One region of the Thalassotalea psychrophila genome, then DNA from elsewhere that is predicted to be linked to it. Evidence: predicted binding sites of a transcription regulator. Region 1 holds the regulator's gene; the other holds the start of a gene.

Region 1 (8,177 bases):
AAGTGTTAGCTACCGGCGGTGATTCTGCCTTAGGTGGCGATGATTTTGATTTGGTATTAGTTGACCATATTCTTGAACAAGCAAACTTGCAGCGTCCTTTATCAAATTCAATGGAGCGACAAGTGTTACAGCAAGCTTGTACCGCCAAAGAACAACTTACTGATAAAGAAGAGGTTGGTGTTAATTTAACCTTAGAGTCAGGAGATGACTTTTCTTGTCAGTTAACACGAGAAACCTTCAACCAATTAATTAAACCTTTGGTCGCAAAAACATTGCGTGCTTGTCGTCGTTCATTAAAAGATGCCGAAGTTACCATTGCTGATGTTAATGAAGTCATTATGGTTGGCGGCTCTACACGTGTGCCTCTAGTTAGAACTGAAGTGGGTAACTACTTTAACCGTGCACCATTAACCTCAATTGATCCTGATAAAGTGGTTGCTATTGGCGCTGCTATTCAGGCCGATGTTTTAGCTGGTAACAAACCTGACAGTGACATGTTATTGCTTGATGTTATTCCTTTATCTCTTGGCTTAGAAACCATGGGAGGTTTGGTCGAGAAGGTTATTTCGCGTAACACTACAATTCCGGTTGCTAAAGCGCAAGAATTTACCACCTTTAAAGATGGTCAAACAGCTATGGCGATTCATGTGTTGCAAGGCGAACGTGAATTAGTTGAAGATTGTCGCTCATTAGCGCGATTTGAATTAAGAGGTATTCCGGCGGTGACTGCCGGAGCTGCGCATATTCGCGTAACATTTAAGGTTGATGCGGATGGTTTATTAAGTGTTAGCGCCATGGAAAAATCAACAGGTGTCGAGTCTTCTATTGAAGTGAAGCCTTCATTTGGACTTGATGAAAATGACATTATCACCATGTTAAAAGATTCAATGAGTAATGCTAAAGAAGATATGGATGCGCGTATGCTGAAAGAGCAACAAGTAGAAGCGGCCCGTGTATTTGAAAGCGTTACTGCTGCCATCGGTGCAGATGGTGAACGATTACTTACAGAGCAAGAACTTGCGGAAATAAATTCTGCTCTTTCTAACTTACTTACAATTAGTCAAACGTCAAATATTGCAGCAATAGAAGTTGCAATAGCGGCGGTTGATAAAGTTACAGCGACTTTTGCTGAACGTCGTATGGATTCTTCAATTCGTACTGCTTTAGCTGGTCATTCGGTAGACGAGGTTTAATCATGCCACAAATTATCTTTCTTCCAAACGAAGAATTATGTCCAGACGGTTTAGTTGTAGAAGCTGACGCTGGCGAAACAGTTTTAAATGTAGCACTTAAAAATAACATTGGTGTTGAACATGCTTGTGAAAAAGTGTGTGCTTGTACCACATGTCATATGATCATTCGTGAAGGTTTTGATTCACTTGATGAAAGTGATGAACTAGAAGATGACATGCTTGATAAAGCTTGGGGCTTAGAGCCTGAATCTCGCTTAGGTTGTCAGGCTATTATTACCGATGAAGATTTGGTGGTTGAAATACCCAAGTACACCGTTAATATGGTGAGTGAAAATCATTAGATTTAATATTTAGAAAGGGCCTTAAGGTCCTTTTTTGTTTCTATAATGTGCCTAAACAGCGATAAACAATATCTTATAAATAAATTGTTTGTAACAAGCTGCAAAATTAATATACAACTGCTCACTGTTAAGGCAAAATACTGCCATTAAAAATTCTAACTAGTATCGCTAGTACATAAATGTTGACTGAGGAAAACCAATGCTTAAACGTAATATGAATATTGCTGATTTTGATCCTGAATTATATCAAGCAATGAGTAATGAAGTTGTTCGTCAAGAAGAGCACATTGAATTAATTGCTTCTGAAAACTATTGTAGCCCGCGCGTTCTTGAAGCTCAAGGTTCTCAATTAACAAATAAATACGCTGAAGGTTACCCTGGGAAGCGTTATTACGGTGGTTGTGAATACGTTGATATTGCTGAGCAATTAGCCATCGACCGTGCTAAAGAGTTGTTTGGCGCAACTTATGCAAACGTACAGCCACATGCTGGTTCACAGGCAAACGCTGCGGTATTTCAAGCACTAGTTAAACCTGGCGGAAAAGTGTTAGGCATGAGCTTAGCTCATGGTGGTCACTTAACTCATGGTTCACATGTTAATTTTTCTGGTAAATCTTACGAAGCATTTCAATATGGCCTTAACCCAGAAACTGGCGATATTGACTACGAAGAACTTGAACGTTTAGCGTTAGAACACAAGCCTGAAATGATTATCGGTGGTTTTTCTGCATTTTCTGGTATTGTTGATTGGGCAAGAATGCGTGAAATCGCTGACAAAGTAGATGCCTACTTTATGGTTGATATGGCTCATGTTGCAGGTCTTATTGCTGCGGGCTTATATCCTAACCCTGTACCGCATGCACACGTTGTTACTACAACAACACATAAAACTTTAGCGGGCCCTCGTGGTGGTTTAATTATTTCTGGTTGTAATGACGAAGCTATTGAGAAAAAATTAAACTCAGCAGTTTTCCCAGGTGGCCAAGGTGGCCCATTAATGCACATTATTGCGGCTAAAGCGGTTGCATTTAAAGAAGCATTGCAGCCAGAGTTTAAAGAATATCAACAAAAAGTTTTAGATAATGCCAAAACAATGGTTACGGTATTACAAGAACGCGGTTATAAAGTAGTATCCAACGGTACTGAAAACCACTTATTTTTATTAGACTTAATTGATAAAGACATTACCGGTAAAGATGCTGATGCTGCTCTTGGTAGAGCTTATATCACCGTAAACAAAAACTCGGTTCCAAATGACCCGCGTTCTCCTTTTGTTACCTCTGGTCTACGTTTAGGTACTCCTGCTATATCTCGTCGTGGTTTTGGCGCAGCAGAAACCGCAGCATTAACTGGTTGGATTTGTGACATTCTTGATGATTTATCTAATGAAGATACAATTACTACTGTTCGTAAGAATGTGATCGAGCTTTGTTCTCGTTTTCCTGTTTACGCATAATCATTTAGTAAATTACTGAAAATTAGATTAAAATAGCCGCTATATGCGGCTTTTTTGTTTAATTTAATAAAAATTCTAGGAATTTTATGTATTGTCCATTTTGTTCAGCAACAGATACTAAAGTGATTGATTCAAGGCTCGTTTCTGACGGCCATCAAGTAAGGCGTCGTCGAGAATGTTTAGATTGTAAAGAGCGATATACTACTTTTGAGTCTGCTGAACTAGTCATGCCAAGGATCATCAAACGCGATGGCTCCAGAGAACCGTTTAATGAAGATAAATTACGTAACGGTTTACTTAGAGCATTAGAAAAACGTCCTGTAAGCACCGAAAGCACCGAATTAGCGATTAACAAATTAAAGTCGCAGTTGAGAGCTACAGGAGAGCGTGAAATTTCAAGCGAAATGCTAGGCAATCTTATTATGGATGTTCTTAAGTCACTTGATAAAGTCGCTTATGTGCGCTTTGCTTCAGTATATCGATCTTTTGAAGATATTCGCGAATTTGGTGAAGAAATTGCTCGTTTAGGCGATGACGAATAGGATTACGTTACATGCAAACGCCGCAAATATCTAAGGCCAAAAGGCAACAATTAAATGAGCATTACATGCTTAGAGCCATTGCTCTGGCTAAAAAAGGTGAGTATACAACATCACCTAACCCAGCCGTTGGTTGTGTCTTAGTTAAAGATGGTGAAGTTATTGGTGAAGGTTGGCATCAAAAAGCTGGTGAAGGGCATGCAGAAGTTAATGCCTTAAAGCAAGCTGGCGATAAAGCAAAAGATGCTACTGCCTTTGTTACATTAGAGCCATGTAGCCATTTTGGCCGAACGCCTCCATGTGCAAAAGGGTTAATTACTGCTGGTGTTAAACATGTTGTGATCGGTATGCAAGATCCTAATCCGTTAGTCTCTGGTCGCGGTATTACCATGTTAGAAAATGCAGGTATAACCACTGAAGTTGCAGTTCTAGAAAGTGCGGCGAAAGGTTTGAATCCAGGCTTTATTAAACTCATGAGTACTGACAAGCCACTTGTACGTTGTAAAATGGCCTCAAGCCTAGATGGTAAAACTGCGATGGCAAATGGCGAAAGCAAATGGATCACAGGTAAGGAAGCTCGCCAAGATGTACAACGTTATCGCGCGAAAAGTTGTGCGATCATAAGCGGTGCAGATACCGTTATTATTGATAATGCCAAATTGAATGTGCGTTATAACGAGCTAGGTTTTATTGCAAATGACCTAAAAGAAACTGATGTTAGGCAGCCTGTTCGGGTTATAATTGATAGCCAAAATCGCTTAACACCAACATTAGCTTTATTCGATCAAAAATCTCCTATAATTTTAGTTCGCACAAAACTTGAAAATGGCCAACAATGGCCGCACTTTGTTAAACAGATACAAGTTAAAGAGCGATCAGGTAAAGCTGATCTAACTGATTTAATAAGTAAACTTGCAGAACTTGGTTTAAATACCTTATGGGTTGAGAGTGGCGCTCGCTTGGCAGGAGCATTTTTAGCACAAGCCTTAGTTGATGAACTGGTATTATATCAAGCGCCAAAATTGATGGGTGAAAACTCTCAAGGCTTGTTTGATATTGAGCAATTAACTCATTTACAAGATGCGATACAATTAAGCATCGAAGATGTACGAATGATAGGCGCTGATATTAAAATCACTGCGACTGTTAATAAATAAATTTCACTGAAGGTTAAAATTAATGTTTACCGGGATTGTAGAGGCCATTGGCCAAGTAAAAGCAATTAACTTAAACGCTTCTGGCGCAAGAGTAGTAATTGCCAGCGGTAACCTAGATTTAGCTGATGTAAAGCTTGGTGACTCCATTGCCACTAATGGCATTTGTTTAACTGTAGTAGATTTCGATGGCGCAAGTTACAGTGCTGATGTATCGACTGAAACACTAACTCGCACCGGCTTTGCCAATTATGGCTCTGGCACTAAAGTGAATCTCGAAAAAGCTATGTTACCAACTACACGCTTTGGTGGTCATATGGTTAGTGGCCATGTTGATGGTACTGGTAAAATTATTTCAATTAAACATGTCGGGAATTCAATTGAGTATTGGATTGAGTTAGCTGACTCATTAAAACAGTATGTGGCAGAGAAAGGTTCAATAACCGTTGATGGTATTAGCTTAACGGTTAACTCAATTGAAAATAACCGTTTTCGTTTAACTATTGTGCCGCATACCACAGAACAAACTATTATTAGTACATACCAAGTAGGGCAAGTGGTTAATCTAGAAGTAGATTTAATTGCTCGTTATATTGAACGATTATTATTTTGCCAAGAGCAAGAAAGTACAGCACCGGCTAACACTGGCATAAGCAAAGAACTGCTATTGCGTAGCGGTTTTATAAAAGGTTAATAAAGAATGAAATTAAATACACCACAAGAAATTATCAACGATATTGCACTTGGTAAAATGGTTATCTTGATGGATGATGAAGATCGTGAAAATGAAGGTGATTTTATCATGGCGGCTGAAAAAGTTACGCCTGATGCAATCAACTTTATGGCGACTCATGGCCGAGGCTTAATTTGTATGCCTATGTCACGTGAGAAATGTGAAACGTTAAAGTTGCCATTAATGGTTGATAAAAACGACGCACAATTTACTACCAATTTTACAGTGTCTATTGAAGCGGCTCGTGGTGTTACTACTGGTATTTCTGCAGCCGATCGTGCAACTACAGTGTTAGCTGCATGTGATAAAGATGCCGACCATCGCTCAATTGTTCAACCAGGTCATATTTTTCCATTAATTGCCAAAGATGGCGGCGTACTTAATCGCGCTGGTCATACTGAAGCTGGAGTTGATTTAGCTCGCATGGCTGGTTGTGAGCCTGCAGCCGTTATTGTTGAAATTTTAAATGAAGATGGCACTATGGCGCGTCGTCCGGATTTAGAATTAATTGCTGAAAAACACGATGTTAAAATGGGCACTATTGCCGATTTAATTGAATATCGAAATGCCACCGAAACCACTATTACCCGTGTTAGTGAGTGTAAATTACCAACTCAGTTTGGTGAATTCGATTTAGTATCATTTACCGACACCATTGACGGTCAAACGCACTTTGCTCTTACCAAAGGTGAGATCAAATCTGATCAGCCAACTTTGGTTCGTGTACATTTAGAAAATACTTTCCGTGACTTGTTATTTTCTACTCGAGATAGCAAAAATAACTGGCCAATCGGTAATGCCTTAGAAAAAATTGGTAAAGAAGGTGGGGTACTAGTGCTTCTTGGTAAACATGAATCGCCACAGCAGCTTATTCAACAAGTTGAAAAATATGCCAAGCAAGACCAAGGTATTGAAGTTGATGAAGTTACTAAACATGTTGGCTCTCGCAACGTCGGTGTTGGTTCACAGATTTTAGCGAATTTAGGCGTGCATAAAATGCGTTTATTGAGTTCACAAACTAAATATCATTCATTATCTGGTTTTGGTTTAGAGATTGTTGAGTACATCTCTGAATAAGCCTGAATAAGACAGTGTTGAATAAAAGCAGAGTTAGGGGAACAGCTATCTCTGCTTTTTTATTTGATGGAGTTAGTATTATTCACTCGGCTTAATAGCCTCTTCAGTTTTTCTCTCACGTTCTTCCAACTGTGCCTTTGTATCAGATAATTCATCAGCAAATTTAGTTTTGTTTTTCTCAATACTTTTAGTTACTTCTGTCTCTGCTTTAGTTAAAGATTTCTCGATAGAGTCTTCTGCCTTTTTTAGGTTTTCTTGTAAAACTATTTCAGTGTCAGCTAAAGTAGTTTTAATTTCTTTTACCGTTGCTTGAGAAGTCTCTTCAATAGCCGTTTTCGCTGTTTTTATTTGTTCCTCAACTTTTGAATCAACCCAGTCACATGAGAATAAAAATATTGTTATAGGGAGTAGTAAAAAAAACTTCATAAAATGTCTCGCTTATCTAATAGTGGCTAATTTAATCGTCATTTGACAATCTAAATGAGCAAAAAGTTACTTACTAGACTTATAGGGTAATTAAGTGTTGCCAATGGCGAATGTTATAAAGCTAGCTTATTGTTTACTGCGAAAAATTTTACTGACTCCTAATACAATAGTTAATGTGATTACACCACAAATGATCCCTACCGTTGCGTTAAATACAGGGGGAATTAACAATGACAGCACGGCAAGATTGAAACTTGACTCTATTCGCTCTAGAAAATGGTGAGCAATAGGGAGGCCATGAACAATAATGCCACCACCCACTAAAAACATTGCTGCGGTACCAACAATGGCTAAAATTTTCATTAACTTTGGTGCAAAACTTAGCAGGCCTTTACCGGTAATTTGTTTAACTTTTCCCCAGAAGTTTTGAACAGGTTGTTTGAGTAAATGCAGGCCTAAATCATCAAGCTTAACAATACCTGCAACTAAACCATAAACACCAATTGTCATGATTAACGCGATTAAAGAAACAACACTGGTTTGCTCTAATATACTTTTGTTTTGAACAGTACCTAAGGCAATTACTATGATCTCGGCCGATAAAATGAAATCGGTTTTAATTGCACCTTTTATTTTCTCTTTTTCAAACTCCAGCATATCAATTTTTGGATCAGATAATGCTTGTATATCAAGCTGATGTTCAGTTTCTTTGTCATCTTTACTGGTGAATAATGAATGAGCTATTTTTTCAACACCTTCAAAGCAAAGATATAATCCACCAATCATTAACAGCGGGGTAATTAACCATGGAATAAATGCGCTGATCAGCAAAGCAGAAGGAACGAGAATGAGTTTATTAATAAATGAGCCTTTCGCTACCGCCCACACTACAGGGAGTTCCCTGTCAGCTCTTACGCCTTGAACTTGCTGAGCATTTAAAGCTAAGTCATCACCCAAAACACCAGCGGTTTTTTTAGCCGCTACTTTTGTCATTAATGCGACGTCATCCAGGGCTACTGCAATTTTATCTATTAATGCTATTAAGCTAGTACCAGCCATAGAGCTTCCTTTTTATTCTTTTAATCGATACACAAAAATAAATATAACTTATTCAGGCCAAAAACAGAAATATGCCCTCCCGGGCATTTCTGCATATAGTTCTTCCGTGAACAAAACAGAAAATACGCCATGATTTACAGGATGTAATGAATGCCACGATCACATGGATGTGAATGAGTGGTCCATGGCATTTCTGCAT
Region 2 (8,177 bases), 730 kb from region 1:
ATTTCATTATTATCTACGTTATTCTCAACTATGGATATAGCCCAAGTTGCTTGTCAAGAATCTCGTGATATAGAACTTGTTGCAGAGTTATATTTCACCATAGGTGAGCACTTAGATTTACATTGGTTCTTGAATCAAATTACAGCTCAGCCGGTTGAAAACCACTGGCAAGCACTAGCTCGTGCTTCATTTAGAGAAGAGCTGGACTGGCAACAGCGTGCATTAACGTCAGTAATTTTGAAAGGCAGCCCAGACAGTAAAGACATTGATCAAATGTTTGAAGCCTGGATGGAAACGTCTTCACAACCAATTGAGCGTTGGAAACAAATCCTTGCTGACTTTAGAACAACGAAAACTCACGAGTTTGCTAAGTTCTCAGTAGCGTTGCGTGAATTAATGTTGCTTGCTCATCAGTAGTGATCAGTAAGTGTAAAATATTATTAATAATTTATACTTTCTAGCTAGAAATGATAAACTCCCTTTTTAAGGGAGTTTATTTTTTTATAAGCCTAAAAAAATTAGCTATTTCATTCCAATTCCATTTATTTTGAGACGTCATGCTTTATTCTATTGCCCGTAATTTATTGTTCAAACTTAGTGCTGAACAAGCCCACGAATTAACCATTAACATGCTTAAACTACCTGCATCTTTTGCACTTAAAGGTTTGTATGGTGCACAAGTTAAAGATAAACCAGTAGAAGTGATGGGCATAACATTTCCAAACCCGGTAGGCTTAGCTGCTGGCTTGGATAAAAATGGTGAATGTATTAATGGCTTTGGCGCAATGGGCTTTGGCTTTGTTGAAATAGGTACTGTTACACCGCGTCCACAACCGGGTAATCCAAAACCTCGTATATTCCGCTTACCAGAAGCAAATGCGATTATTAACCGCATGGGTTTTAATAATCATGGTGTTGATTATTTAGTAAACCAAGTAAAAAAAGCAAACTTTAAAGGTGTGCTTGGTATCAATATAGGTAAGAACAAAGATACCCCTGAAGAGAATGCCAAAGACGATTACATTTTTTGTATGCGTAAAGTCTATGAGCATGCCACCTACATTACTGTAAATATTTCATCACCAAATACTCCTGGCTTACGTGATCTACAGTACGGAGACGCCCTTAATAACCTTTTAAGCGCGTTAAAGGCCGAGCAAACAGCACTTGCTGCTAAACACGGGAAATACGTACCTATTACCGTTAAAATAGCTCCTGACTCAACAGCAGAAGAAATTGCTGGCATAGCAGAATGCTTGTTAGCCAATGAAATTGATGGTGTTATTGCGACTAACACCACATTAAGTCGTGAAGGCGTAGAAAACTTAGAACATGGCAGCGAAATGGGCGGTTTAAGTGGTTTACCTGTTCAAGATAAAAGTACAGAAGTTATAAAGCTATTAGCCAAAGAGCTTGATGGAAAAATGCCTATCATTGGTGTTGGCGGTATTAACAGTGTTGAAGCTGCCCAAGAAAAACTGGCCGCAGGCGCTAGCTTAGTACAAATTTATACTGGCTTTATTTACGAAGGCCCTAAACTTATCAAAGACATCGTCGACGCAATCTAAAAACAGATAAACTAGGGTCAGAGTCAGGTTATTGTGTAATAACCTGACTCTGACCCTAGTTTTGTTATATTTGATCTATTAGCAAAGCAGAGTTGTTTGGCTGTTGAAGATCTGATTTTATTTCTTTCATCGCTTTTTTAAAATCACTGCGCAAATGTGATTTTAAATGAGTAGCTACTTGTTTTGCTGGAATTTCTTTTAATGTCGTAAACAGCGCCAAACAATAAAGCATTTCCTGCTCAGGTAATGCCACTTCTCTATTGGCATACTTGTTATAACAACTACCACAGCCACCTTTAAATTGATAAGCGGTGTTAGCAAACATCACCCCAAACCCCATGAAACAAGCTAGCAGATCAACTGCTTGTGGAACAAACTCTTCACCTCCAGGTGGTAATACACCACGTTGTGCGACCAAAATTGAAGCAAAGGCTTGCGCAAATGAGGCGACCAAATCTTGAGGTTGGTTAATTTGTGACGGGTTATAACTGACTAAAATCGTGGCATTATTATTCTCACTGTAGTCACTATTAACTATCTGACTTTGTGAGCCGCGCATGCCGTCAGTAAAACTTAGCTTGGCCATAGGGCTTTGTTGATAGTTATCTGGCCTTACCAATTTAATTGGCCAGTGTTGCATGCCGGCATACTTCAAGGTGTGCTCAAATACCGATTGCGCCATTTCTTCTATGCTGTTTACTTTACCAGGATAGAATTCATGTATTGGCAATATTAGCTGAGAGTCTTGTTTAAATACGTTTAAATCAAACTCTCTCAACGCCCAGGAAAAGGTGTCTAATATCCAATTTTTTGTGGCGTTATCAAGTAATGGACTGGTTTTAAATAGGTTGGATAGCATGACAGTAAATAATTCTAAAATAGATTAAAGATGATAGGGCAGAGTAACATCAATAAATACATATTACACTGCCTTGCTTTAACTAAACCAGCTCTAAATTAGACTGCTCTTGTACCTGTTGCTGCAACATTCTTTCTTTATATACTCGTTCGCTTTGTAACCGTTGGTAATGACGCAAGCCATGCTCTTTTTGTCTATCATTTGAAAAAGAAGAAACTCGCTTTAAATAACCAATTACTCTTGTGCCATAATCTACATCTTCACTTCCACACTTGCTACAAGAGTGAAGAGTTCGTTTATCTATATGCTCACATTCATTACAAATAGTAATTTTCACGTTCACACAAAAATAGTTACAGCCGGTTTTGGCTGCTACATTAAACAGTTTTACATATGCCTCTGCCGACAAACTTTCATCTAAATTCAGATGCAAGGCAGAGCCGCCATCAAGGTATTGGTTGATCTCTTTACCATGCAATACAAACTTATCTAAGTGATTACTGCTGTCATCCTCGACTAAGTAGAAATACGAGTTGTAGCAATCACGCTTAGTGAGGTAACCATCTTTAGCATCCCATTTTGCATTTTTAACGCCTAGGTTTTCTGCTGGTACAAATTCAGTATTAAACATATAGCCAAATTGTTTTTTCGCCTCTTGATTGGCTTTAAAAATAACCTGCAAATGTTTACTAACAAAGTCTTTGTATTCTTGGTTATTGCTAACCGTTATGCCTTTATACTCTGCAGCTTCTGCCATGCCATTAATGCCAATAGTTAAAAACTGCTTGTCTAAGGTGATAAAGCCTGCGTCGTATACGCTTAATGCGCCCTGAGCCAAGTAGTCTTCCATTATTTTTCGATAAGCGACCTGATATTTTTGAATTTTTTCAATTTCGGTTTTTAGATCACGACCATCTTGAATCAAACGATTCATATTCATCGTAATTACGTTTATCGAGCCTGTTGCAACGCCACCAGCACCTAACGTAAAGGAGAATGTATTATCAGTTATTTCGTTACGCAAACGGCAACATGACGCTAATGAATCTGGACTATCAGACAAATACATAAAGAATGAATTACCCATAGCTTTTTCTTTGGCTAGGTTGTAAGCGAAGTCTTTATCTTTACATTCACCATTTTCGGTAAGCATAGCTGCGGTGATAACAGGGAAGGTAAGTACTGCTTTTTCTCGCTCACTGTTTATCCAAGTTAAAAAGAAATTCTGCAATTTATCTACGCTGTCCCAACTTGGTTTAGAAAAGTCAGGGAAAACAAAGTCTTCAAACATTGATTGAAAATAAAATTGATCAAATATTGAAATATTCCAAAACACACTTTGGTAACCACGTGCCGCGGCTGGTTGGTTTAATGCATAAACAACATGCTGTAAGTGGTTCTCAATCGATTTGCTATGATTGTCTAGGTAGTTATCACCAAATTCTTTACGGGCGAAATAATCAAAATAAGTTAAAAACTCCACCGACGCTACTGCACCTGCAAATTGTGCGGATATAGCAAAAATCAAGTTAACAAATGAACCACAAAACGACTCAATATGTTTTGGTGCTTTTGACTCACCGCCAAGTTTCGTTAAACCATCAAGTAAAAATGGGTACATACTAATTGATGTGCAATACGGCTTAATGCTGGTTTCATCATGAACATAAATTTCATGATCTTCAATTTGTCGTTTATATTCTTCGGCTAAATCGGCATCAAAAATTTCACTGATTTTATTTTTTACCAATGAACGATTAATTTGCACGTAGCAATCTTTTAGTAGTTCAGCCTCTAAAGTGGCAATATTTTTTTGTGTAACATTGGCGTTGGCATCCATTTTAGAGCCATCGGCAGCATTTTTAGCTGCAAAATACTCTTCAATGTAAGCTGTTTTATTATTAATTTGTTCTTCGCTAAGCCGCAACATGTTGTATTCCTTCTTTTATAAATAGATGATTTAAGGTGTTACCTGCGGTTAAATCAATGAATTGTTGATTTGTATCAGGGTTGTTTAAACCACCCCTGTCAGGATCCCATTTTCCAATTTTTGCATAATTTAAATGCTTACTTATTTGCTCATCAACAATATTTTCGCCAGTATATAGACAGGTTTTCAATCCCTGTTTTTGGGCTAAAATGAGCTTCTCTATAAGAGCATTTTTTTGCCATTCTCCGCCCATGAATAACACTGTAGAAATTAGCCCTTGGTACTTGTTAATCCATTGTTGAAAATTTGTGTTGGTTAACTGTTGGCCAAAGTTTTTATTCCAAAGCTCAGTGCTGTGACAACCCTTGCAACCTACTTGGCAACCAGTAATGCTAAAGCATAAACTGATCTCATTTGGCACTTCCTGGAACACTATTGTTGGCGGTAGGCAATTAAAAGTCATAAACTATATATTGTGTTGTTATTGTTGTTAAACACACTATATAGTGTTTGTGTGGTGGTAAAGTTTGATCTAGATCAAAGTTTTATGGTTTTAATATCCCCAAATTAATTAGGGGATATTATTTAATCTAAAGCTGATTAATAAAAAACAGTGCAAGAAATAAAGTGTAATAAGTCGTAATTTAATGCTGTAAAGGCTAATCAATAAAGGTGTATAGGATGTTAAATTGAGGTTGGGAAAATATACCTGATAAGCGTCATTTAGTTCACAAACTTGCATTTTTCAGCTAAATTTAACTGTGGGCTGTTGATCTTTGCGGTACAAATTTTGTTCAACAGATCCTACTAGAATTTAATATCAGCAAGGAAGCAATATGAAGCGTTTAATTATTTGTTTTGATGGTACGTGGAATAACCCTGAGCAAGAAGAAAACGGTGTCACCTCGCCAACCAATGTTTATCGTTTAAAAAACTCTATCAATGCAAGCGCAAACAATTCAGCGGTTATACAAAAAGTTTTTTATCATCCAGGCGTCGGCGGTGAAGAAATTGGTTTTATTGATGAGTTTCTTGGTGGTGCCCTTGGCTTAGGTATAAACCGTCATATCACCAGTGCTTATCATTGGTTAGGTTTAAATTATAAAGAAGGTGATGAAGTTTTCTTATTTGGTTTTTCTCGCGGAGCTTTTTCTGCAAGAAGCTTAGCCGGTTTTTTAGGTAAGGGCCTGTTAGATCTGCAAGATATTTCGGCTAAAGATAGTTGGCAGCGAGTCGATACCGCGTTTAAGCGTGGCTACAAAGATAAACTGCCACAAAATAGTTGGGCTAAAGCTCATTGGCAGTTTTTTCATAATAAAGGGCCTATCCCAATTTCCTTTTTAGGCGTTTGGGATACAGTCGGAGCTTTAGGTATTCCGGATGATTTAGAGATCATCAATTTATTAGATCGCAAAGAAGCATGGCAATTTCATGACACTAAATTGGCTGAGCATATTAAACACGCTCGTCACGCTATGGCTATAGATGAAAAACGAACCAGTTTTACCGTTACCCGTTGGAGTAATGCCGTTGAACACAATGACGCAGTAGAGTTATGGTTTCCAGGTGTACATTCTGATGTAGGGGGAGGTTACCAAGACTGTGATTTATCAAACGGTGCATTGCAATGGATGATAGAACAAAGCAAAGTTTTTGGTTTAGAGTATCGACATGATATTGAAGGTTTAATTACAGCCAACCCTGTGGGGGTTTTGCATAACTCATTCAAAGGAGCATTTTCTAAATTACGCTCTCGGCCAAGAAATATACCGGCATTAATTAGAGCTAATTCACTGCAGTTTCATCCGAGTGCGTTTATTCGACAGCGTATATCACCAATAGAGCATGAGCCCTATTATCCGACACAAATTCTTGCCCTTGATGAAAGCACAACAGTACAGGTATATGCGAAGTGTCGATGGAATAGAACTTCGGTATATTTAGCACAAGGCCATGAATATGTATTTAGTGCTAATGGTCAATGGCAAGATGGTAGTGAGAGCTGTGATTGGCTTGGTACTGAGCGGAATAATCAACGCACTGCAGGAGATTTAATTCGTGCAACCTCAAGCTTTTTAGGAAAGTTTGAGTCGTTAATTAAACGCTTTAGTGACAATACTTCTACAGATTTTTTTGCTAGTAAACGAGTAGAAAACAAACCTTGGTTTGCGTTAATTAGTGCGATAGCAAACGACAGCGGACAAACCCATAATAAATTAGCTGTTAAGCATAATAATGATTATCAACAAGTGGTCAAGCATGATGGTAGTGCTATTCCACATCAATATTTGCAACTGGCAGATCACCAAGCTAATAAGCCATTGTTGATAAATTACCCTGGCTATTTATATTGTTTTGCTAATGATGCTTGGAGTTTTTATGAAAACAACAAAGGCTATATTGAATTAACCATTACTAGGGTAAAATAAATAACTAAAATAATGGCAAAATGTTATTGAGAAATTTAATAACATGCCTTACTTTGAACGTAGCACTTTTACATCTTTATTATAACTACAAAAGACTCACACCTTTAGGGATTCAATGCGTTTTATCCATACATCAGACTGGCACATTGGCCGGTTATTTCAAAACATCTCATTACTTGACGATCAGCTTTTTGTATTAAAGCAAATTAAGCAGTATGCCGAAGATCATAAAATAGACGCTTTAGTGGTGTCCGGAGATATTTTTGATCGCTCTGTACCGCCAAGTGAAGCGGTTGATGCATTAAATAAGTTTATTAGAAGTATGGAAGCATTAGCTATTCCAATCATTATGATCAGTGGTAACCACGACAGCGCTAAACGCTTACGTTTTGGCGCCAAGCAAATGCAAAAAGCAGGCTTACATATTCTTGCTGATTTAAGTGAAATTGAACAAGGAATTGTTATTAATAGTGAAACGGGGCCGGTGACATTTTACGGCATTCCTTATCATGACCCTGTAGAAGTACGTGAAGCATTTAATACAGTCGAACAGGGAATAGAGATAAAAACCTATGATCAAGCACATACTTTTGCGGCTAATAAAATATTAGCCGACAAAGCGGCTAATTTTCCAGAGCAACCTGCAGTATTACTCAGCCATTGTTTTATTGATGGCGCCAGTGAATCAGACTCTGAACGACCGTTATCGATAGGCGGCGCTGATCGAGTATCATGGCAACCATTAACTGATTTTGATTATGTTGCATTAGGACATTTGCATGCACCGCAGTACAAAGGTGAGCAGCATATCCGTTATAGTGGTTCATTGCTTAAGTACTCGTTTTCTGAATACAAACAAAAAAAGGGCGTTACTTTAGTTGAAATGGACGCTAAAGGCTTTAAAACTCAACAACATTTACCGTTAACTGCAAAGCATGATTTACGAGTGATAGAAGGCACGCTAGAAGAGCTAATAGAGCAGGGTAGAGCCAATTTAAAAAGTACAGAAACAGCCAATGATGATTATTTATTAGCAAAGCTTACCGACACGCAAGTAATATTAGATCCTATGGGCCGACTTCGAACCGTTTATCCTAACGTATTGCAAATAGAACGCACTAATTTTGATCTGCAAAGTGGCAGCAAATTAAGCCAAAACACAGCATCTTCAAGCGCTAACCAGCGCAGTGAAGAAGAAGTGTTTACCGACTTTTTCAGCCAAGTTATGAATACTGAATTATCAAAAGAGCAAATTGCTATATTGCAAACCACTATTACCGATGCTCGTACTAGTATGGAGGACGAATAATGAAACTCCATAAACTCAGCATTCAAGCCTTTGGCCCCTTTGCCAAGACCGAAACAATCGATTTTTCTGAATTAGGCGATAA

What was found. Region 1 encodes NrdR, which represses ribonucleotide reductase genes. Its sites were predicted from a motif close to AAACACNANATNTNGTGTTT; they were not measured.
Region 2: a site for NrdR is predicted at 4,850-4,869, ahead of nrdG (anaerobic ribonucleoside-triphosphate reductase activating protein). Genes of this name have one in related genera too.

Annotation. Positions count from the first base shown of each region.
Region 1 covers NZ_CP134145.1:3,623,500-3,631,676, reverse strand. Annotated here, with positions in the region: gene hscA (Fe-S protein assembly chaperone HscA) at 1-1,193, shown strand, start outside; gene fdx (ISC system 2Fe-2S type ferredoxin) at 1,196-1,534, shown strand; gene glyA (serine hydroxymethyltransferase) at 1,734-2,990, shown strand; gene nrdR (transcriptional regulator NrdR) at 3,077-3,532, shown strand; gene ribD (bifunctional diaminohydroxyphosphoribosylaminopyrimidine deaminase/5-amino-6-(5-phosphoribosylamino)uracil reductase RibD) at 3,544-4,686, shown strand; gene RGQ13_RS14880 (riboflavin synthase) at 4,709-5,377, shown strand; gene ribBA (bifunctional 3,4-dihydroxy-2-butanone-4-phosphate synthase/GTP cyclohydrolase II) at 5,384-6,493, shown strand; gene RGQ13_RS14870 (hypothetical protein) at 6,572-6,919, opposite strand; gene RGQ13_RS14865 (DUF808 domain-containing protein) at 7,046-7,978, opposite strand.
Region 2 covers NZ_CP134145.1:2,890,038-2,898,214, reverse strand. Annotated here, with positions in the region: gene RGQ13_RS11825 (NAD-glutamate dehydrogenase) at 1-417, shown strand, start outside; gene pyrD (quinone-dependent dihydroorotate dehydrogenase) at 558-1,568, shown strand; gene RGQ13_RS11815 (hypothetical protein) at 1,633-2,427, opposite strand; gene nrdD (anaerobic ribonucleoside-triphosphate reductase) at 2,510-4,357, opposite strand; gene nrdG (anaerobic ribonucleoside-triphosphate reductase activating protein) at 4,344-4,820, opposite strand; gene RGQ13_RS11800 (DUF2235 domain-containing protein) at 5,194-6,786, shown strand; gene RGQ13_RS11795 (exonuclease SbcCD subunit D) at 6,902-8,095, shown strand; gene RGQ13_RS11790 (SMC family ATPase) at 8,095-8,177, shown strand, end outside.